2 regions of the Streptosporangium sp. G12 genome follow, and region 2 is predicted to be linked to the other one. Evidence: riboswitches for the same ligand, from Rfam matches in the RefSeq annotation. Region 2 holds a riboswitch; the other holds the start of a gene.
What was found. A riboswitch is a leader RNA that binds a small molecule or an ion and turns the genes downstream of it on or off. The one in region 2 is predicted to bind cobalamin.
Positions count from the first base shown of each region.

Region 1: linked by a shared signal. The riboswitch ahead of metE (5-methyltetrahydropteroyltriglutamate--homocysteine S-methyltransferase) and the one ahead of ACVCAG_RS24070 (CbtB domain-containing protein) in region 2 are both predicted to bind cobalamin.

Region 1 is NZ_JBRIQO010000027.1:109,413-113,021, reverse strand. It holds gene ACVCAG_RS35130 (hypothetical protein) at 1-464, shown strand, start outside; gene ACVCAG_RS35125 (NrtR DNA-binding winged helix domain-containing protein) at 771-1,505, opposite strand; cobalamin riboswitch at 1,691-1,901, shown strand; gene metE (5-methyltetrahydropteroyltriglutamate--homocysteine S-methyltransferase) at 2,012-3,609, shown strand, end outside.
Region 2 is NZ_JBRIQO010000016.1:30,437-34,045, forward strand. It holds gene ACVCAG_RS24055 (magnesium chelatase subunit D family protein) at 1-20, opposite strand, end outside; gene ACVCAG_RS24060 (histidine phosphatase family protein) at 17-580, opposite strand; gene ACVCAG_RS24065 (CbtA family protein) at 577-1,314, opposite strand; gene ACVCAG_RS24070 (CbtB domain-containing protein) at 1,322-1,516, opposite strand; adenosylcobalamin (AdoCbl) riboswitch at 1,534-1,667, opposite strand; gene dop (depupylase/deamidase Dop) at 1,792-3,309, opposite strand; gene ACVCAG_RS24080 (acyltransferase family protein) at 3,397-3,609, opposite strand, start outside.

The DNA of each region.
Region 1 (3,609 bases), on a different contig from region 2:
CCCAGCAGGGCAAGCTACTGGCCCTGCTCGGCTCCGACGCACCCCAGCTCGCCGACGGCAACGCCGCCCTGGACCAGCTCATCGCCGACCACGGCGACCACCCCTTGGCGGTGTACGCGCGGATGGTCAAGGGCGCCAACGCCGGACGCCACTTCCTCACCCTCACCGAGGGCGGTGTCGAAGTCCGTCCCGCCGACACCGACACCAGCATCGAACAGCTCGGTGCGGTCGTGGAGACCACCCTGGACTCCGGCACCGACGCCGGCGTCGACAACATCACCCTGAACGAGACCATGCGCCGCCTTGCCCGCGCCCACGCCCGCGCCGGTGACCTCAAGCAGGCCGACACCGTCCTGGGCCAGCTCGTGGACACCTTCGCCGACAAGAACGTCCCGGCCCCCGTCCTGGCCACCATCACCGAGCAAGCCGAAGCCACCCGCACCCAGCTCCATGACCAGCCCTGACGATCAAACCTGAGGGCCCCGCACAGTGCGCCCCCGCCCCCTCACACGAGGGGGCGGGGGTGCCGCAGGATCACGACGGGCCACCGCAGCCCACCCCGAGCCGTCGAAGAATCGAACATCAGGCACGACGAGCCGGACGCCCGCACGCTGACACTCTCATGGCAGTTAGCAATAGTGTCAGCGGGCTGCGACATCAGATGTCAGTGACCGCGTCACGAGAGCGTCAGCGGTCGCGACACGAAAGTGTCAGTAAGTCACGCAGCTCCGCATAGGCGGTGACACGTGCGGTGAGGATCACGACGAGGCTCACTGCGTTGGTTCCTTTCCGTTTGGCGAGTCGGTGGGCCGGATCATCGGGGGGTTCAGAACGTCGCGAGGGCCGGCTTTGAACAGCCGAGCCGGTCGTCCGGTCGCGGCCTTCCGTGCCGAACCGGCAGAGACGATGAAGCCCTCGGTCTTCTGGACCTTGCGGTAGAAGTTGCGGGGGTCGAGTGGCATCCCCCATACCGCCTCGTACACGTCCTGGAGATCGGTGATCGTGAAGGTCGGCCTGCAGAAGGCTGTGGCGAGTGCGGAATGCTCAAGCTTGACGCGGGCGCGCTCGACGCCGTCCGCGACGATGTGCCGGTGGTCGAAAGCGAGCTTCAACGCTCCGGAAAGCACCCGGTCGGTGGATTGCCAGCCTGCGCGGGCGGCGTCGGTCCCGGCGATCGGCTCGGGCAGCCGAGGGGCGATGGCCAGATAGGCAACGCTCACCACCCGGCCGCGAGGGTCACGGCCAGGGTCGTCATAGACGCCGAGTTGCTCAAGGCGGAGTGTCTCGACATCCAGGTCGGCCTCCTCCGCCAGCTCCCGGTGAGCCGCCTCGATGAGGCTCTCTCCCGAATGCTGAAGGAAGCCGCCTGGCAGAGCTTGGGCACTCTTGCACGGCTCGATGCCACGCTCGACGAGGAGCACGTGCAGGCGCGATTCGCGCAAGGTAAGGATCACCAGGTCAACGGCGAGCAGGACGGCTGGTGGCTCCCATCGGTCATCGCTCATGGAGGCGACATTAGATTTCTGTCACTTTGACAGAAAGTAGCGCAATGGTTAGTTCTAGACAGCCACGGTCCGCTGAGGGTTACTTCACGCTGATGGGGATGAGCGCGCGGCCGGGTGATCGAAGGTGATCCCTGCCTCATCGATCCGCTGGGTGGCGTCCCGGTCCGGTGGGGGTGGGGGCGGGTTATGCTCGTGGCGCGGTTGGTTCTCCCGGTGCCGTGTTGGTGTCGGGAGTCGTAAGAGGGAACCCGGTGTGATTCCGGGACTGCCCCGCAGCGGTGAGTGGGAACGAACGCCGTCATCGGCACTGGGTGCGTGTCATCTGGGAAGCGACGGTCAGTAGGAGTGTGTGTGATGCCCGCGAGTCCGAAGACCTGCCAGCCGCTCGTGCGCCGTCCGGTGTGCGGTGATCCGTGGTCTCGTGGGAGGGCCTGGGATGGGTTTTTCCTGGGTGTTCCTTCCGTGTGGCCGTGGGTCGGCATGGCATGAGCCGAGGGAAGGACGCCATGAGCAAGGTCACCACGACCGTTTTGGGTTATCCCCGTATCGGGGGCCGTCGCGAGGTGAAGCGGGCGACGGAGGATCACTGGGCCGGGCGGGTCGACGCCGCCGGCTTGCAGGAGACGGCCGCCGGGTTGCGGCAAGGAGTGTGGCGGGAGCTGTCGGAGGCGGGGCTGGACGCGGTGCCGTCCAACACCTTCTCCTTGTATGACCACGTGCTGGACACCACCGTCATGGTGGGCGCGGTGCCCGAGCGGTTTTCCGGGGCCGCGGACCCGTACTTCGCGATGGCCCGCGGCGCCGAGGGGGTCGCACCGCTGGAGATGACCAAGTGGTTCGACACCAACTACCACTACCTGGTTCCGGAAGTGGGCCCCGAGACCCGGTTCCGGCTCGACTGGAGCAAGCCGCTGGCCGAGTACGCCGAAGCGCGGCGGCTGGGCGTCGAGACCCGGCCGGTGCTGGTCGGGCCGCTGTCGTTCCTGCTGCTGGCCAAGTCCACCGAGCCCGGCTTCGCGCCGTTGCGGCTGCTGGACGGCCTGCTGGAGACCTACGCCGAGCTGCTGGAGCGGATGGCCGCGGCGGGGGTGGCCGAGGTGCAGCTGGACGAGCCGGTACTGGCCGCCGACCATACGGAGGAGGAGCTGGCCGCGCTGCGCCGGGCCTACGCGCGGCTGGGGGAGCTCAGCAGCCGCCCCCGGCTGCTGGTGGCCACCTACTTCGGCGAGATCGGGCCCGCACTGGAGATCCTGGCCCGCAGCCGGGTCGAGGCCGTCGGCCTGGACTTCGTCTCGGCGCCCGGCAACCTGGAGGCGCTGGCCGCCGCCGGTGGGCTGCCCGGCAAGACCCTCGTCGCCGGGGTCGTCGACGGCCGCAACGTCTGGCGTACCGACATCGCGAAGGCGCTGGCGACCTGCGCCGCGCTGCTCGGCCTGAGCGACCGGCTGGTGGTGAGCACCTCCTGCTCGCTGCTGCACGTCCCGCTCGACCTGGACGCCGAGACCTCGCTGGACCCGCGGCTGCGCGAGCGGCTGGCCTTCGCCAGGCAGAAGGTCGACGAGGTCGTACGGATCGGCCGGGCGCTGAACGGCGAGGAGGTCGTCGCGGGGGAGAGGACCGTCGAGCGGTTCCTCAACCCCCGGGTGCGAGCCAGGCTGGATGCCCTGGGCGAGGGCAGCCCGCGCGCCCCGCACGCCGAGCGGCTCGCCGTGCAGAACGCCGACCTGGGCCTGCCGCCGCTGGCCACCACCACCATCGGCTCCTTCCCACAGACCGGCGAGGTGCGCCAGGCCCGCGCCGCCATGCGCTCGGGCGACATCGACAGGGCCGGGTACGAGCGCAGGATGGAGGCCGAGATCGACCGCGTCATCGCGCTGCAGGAGGACATCGGCCTGGACGTGCTGGTGCACGGCGAGCCCGAGCGCAACGACATGGTCCAGTACTTCGCCGAGATGCTGGAGGGCTACGCCGCCACCGAGCACGGCTGGGTGCAGTCGTACGGCAGCCGCTACGTCCGCCCGCCGATCCTGTTCGGCGACGTCTCCCGTCCCGAGCCGATGACGGTGCGCTGGGCCTCCTACGCGCAGTCGCGGACGAAGAAGCC
Region 2 (3,609 bases):
CCGGGCGCTCTGACCGTCATGGGAGGTAGCTGAGCCGCCAGCGCCCGCCGCGCCCGGTGAGCGTCACGCGGGCCAGCGGCGCGACGTCGACGCGCCAGAAGGCCTGGGCGGGGGCGCCGAGGGCGTGGACGACCGCGGCGCGGATGACCGCCGGGTGGGTGACCGCGACGGCCCTGCCGGGGGCGCGGACGGCGAGCCAGCCGGACACCCTGGCCAGGAGCGCGGTGACCGGCTCCCCGCCGTGCGGCGCCGCGCCGGGGTCGCCGAGCCAGGAGGCGAGCGCCTCGGGTTCCGCGGCCTCGACCTCGCCGAGCGTCATCCCGCTCCAGCGGCCGTAGTCGCAGTCGGCCAGCAGCGGGTCGTGCTCGGCCCGCAGGCCGAGCGCCGCCGCCGTCTGGACGCAGCGCAGTTCGGCGGGGCAGGCCGCGGGACCCGGGCCGAGGTCCCGCGCCATCCCCTCGGCCCGGCGCAGGCCGCGTTCGTCGAGTGGTTCGTCACCCGGGAACGCGGCCCGTACCGTCGCCGAGGTGGAGGCGTGGCAGACCAGGAGCAGGCGGGTGACCCCCGAGGGGGTCGTCACACCGGGCCGCGCCTGCGGGCGGCGAAGGCGAACAGCGCGCCGACGCCGGCCCAGAAGACCACCTGGGTCCCCATGGAGGCGACCCGGAAGTCCCACAGGAGGTCGGCGGGGAAGCCCCGGGGCACCTCCGAGATCTTCGGCATGAGGATCCAGGCCGCGACGACGGGGACCAGGAAGGTGGCACCCGCCGACAGCCAGCGCACCCACGGTTCGCTCCGCGAGGCGTAGCGGTGGGCGGCGGTGCCGGCGGCGACCGCGAGGATCCCGATGACCACCGCGACCAGGTAGAGCACGGTGCGCCGGCCGATGGTCTCCGGGTCACCGACGGCCGGCGGGTTGGCGGGATATTTCATGAACGGGATGAGGACGATGGCGATGAACGCCGCGGCTGCGAGGGTGACCGCGAGCACCGGCTCCGATCGGGGTCCCGCCCGGCCGCGTACGGCCGCGTAGACGAGGGAGAACAGGCCCCCGACCGCCAGGCCGTACAGGCCGAGGGCGAGGAAGAGCCCGAAGCGCTGCCCGCCCCTGCTGACCAGGGCCTCCTCGTCGTGGGAGTGGGCCGCTGCCCCGGTGTCGTCGTGTGATCCGGCCGGGGAGGCGGCCGCGGCCGCCTCCTCCAGCGCGATGGCCTGGTCGATGCGCGGTTCGCCGACGGTGTAGGCGAAGACGGCCGCGAGCAGCCCTGCGAGCAGTCCGACGACGAGGCCCCGGACGATGAGTTTGGTGATCACCTGTGGCTCAGTGGCACGGCACGCCGAGCAGGTGACGCCCGTCGTGCATGAGTTCGTGCAGGTAGTTCCCCGCCTGTGAGATCGCTCCCTGGTCGAAGGTGACCAGGTAGGCGAGGAGCAGCAGCACCGGTACGGCGAGCAGCCAGCGGGTGAGCGAGGGCCATGGGATGGGCTGGGTGTGCGGTGCCGAGATCTGGCTCACGGCCACCTCCTCCGGGATTGACGCGTCCCTTTTCGTAGGTCGGTGGCGGCCGAGTGTGACCTGGCTTCCGGCTTCTGAGAGCCGGTTACAGTGGCGCGACCGCACCGGAGTTTCACCGGATTTCCCTCGCACCGCCACAAAACACCCGGAACGTATCCCGGTTCTCCGTCCCCCGTCAATCCGGGTGTCCGGTTTGACGGGCTCGGGCCGTCACGGGGTCCGGGCATGACGAGGGGGGAGGTGGCCAGGCCTGGCCACCTCCCCCCTCGCGGGAGTCACTGCTCGCCGGTCAGCGCCGTCACCAGCTCCGCGGCGGTACGGCAGCGGTCGAACAGCTCGCCCACGTGGGCCTTGGTGCCGCGCAGCGGCTCAAGGGTGGGGACGCGCTGCAGCGACTCACGGCCGGGGATGTCGAAGATGACCGAGTCCCAGGAGGCCGCGGCCACCGACTCGCTGTACTGGCTCAGGCAGCGGCCGCGGAAGTAGGCCCGGGTGTCGTTGGGCGGCACCTCGATGGCCCGCTGGACCTCTTCCTCGGTGACCAGGCGCTGCATGCGGCCCCGGGCGACCAGCCGGTTGTAGAGCCCCCGGTCGGGGCGGATGTCGGAGTACTGGAGGTCGACGAGCTGTAGGCGCGGGTGCGACCAGGGAAGGCCGTCACGGGTGCGGTAGCCCTCCAGGAGCTCCAGCTTGGCCACCCAGTCGAGCTCCCTGGACAGCTGCATCGGGTCCTCGGCCAGGCGGGTGAGGACCGACTCCCAGCGCTCCAGGATGTCCTTGGTGGGCTCGTCCAGGCCGTTGGCGCTGCGCTCCTCGGCGTACTTGCGGGCGAGCTCCAGGTATTCCATCTGCAACTGCACCGCGGTCAGCTTGCGGCCGTCGCGCATGGAGATCTCGTACTTGAGCGTGGGGTCGTGCGAGACCGCGCGCAGGGCCTGGACGGGGTTGTCCACGGCCAGGTCGCGGGTGAAGTAGTTGTCCTCGATCATGGCCAGGACGAGCGCGGTCGACCCCAGCTTCAGGTAGGTCGAGATCTCCGACATGTTGGCGTCGCCGATGATGACGTGCAGGCGGCGGTATTTCTCCGGGTCGGCGTGGGGCTCGTCCCGGGTGTTGATGATCGGCCTCTTGAGCGTCGTCTCCAGGCCCACCTCGACCTCGAAGAAGTCGGCCCGCTGGCTGATCTGGAAGCCCTCGCCCCGGGAGTCCTGGCCGATGCCGACCTTGCCCGCGCCGGTGACGACCTGCCGGGAGACGAAGAACGGCGTCAGGTGCCTGACGATGTCGGCGAACGAGGTGGCCCGGCGCATGAGGTAGTTCTCATGGCAGCCGTAGGAGGCGCCCTTGTTGTCGGTGTTGTTCTTGTAGAGCTGGATCGGGGCGTTGGCCGGCATCGCCGAGGCGCGGACCGCCGCGTCGTGCATCACCCGCTCGCCCGCCTTGTCCCAGATCACCGCCGCCCTGGGATTGGTGCACTCGGGCGTGGAGTATTCGGGGTGGGCGTGGTCGACGTACAGCCGGGCCCCGTTGGTGAGGATCACGTTCGCCAGGCCGAGGTCCTCGTCGGTCAGCTGGCTCTGGTCGGCCACCTCCCGCGCGAGGTCGAACCCCCGTGCGTCCCGCAGCGGGTTCTCCTCCTCGAAGTCCCATCGCGCGCGCCGAGCCCTCGCGGCCGAGGCCGCCAGATAGGCGTTCACGACCTGAGAGGAGGTCACCATCGCGTTGGCCCCCGGCTGTCCGGGCACGGAGATGCCGTACTCGGTCTCGATGCCCATCACCCGCCGTACCGTCATGCGCACCCTCTGTTCGTCAGGGACTGATTCTCTCCGTGGTATCTATTCCCGACCCTAGACCCTTCACTATGCCCGGTGGTCGGACAGTTATGGCACCGAAGCCTTTTCGCCCGTTGCGAGGGGGATCGAGGAGAGCGCGGGGAGCTGTGACGGGGACGGGGATGCGGCCCTTCTCCGCCTCCTGGACTTGACGAACTCCTGAAGCGGGCGCTCGGCCAACCGGTACACCAGGTAGGAGAACGCCATCGCGGCCAGCACGGTGACCAGCGCGGTCAGCGGGGGCGGCAGCACGTCCCGCAG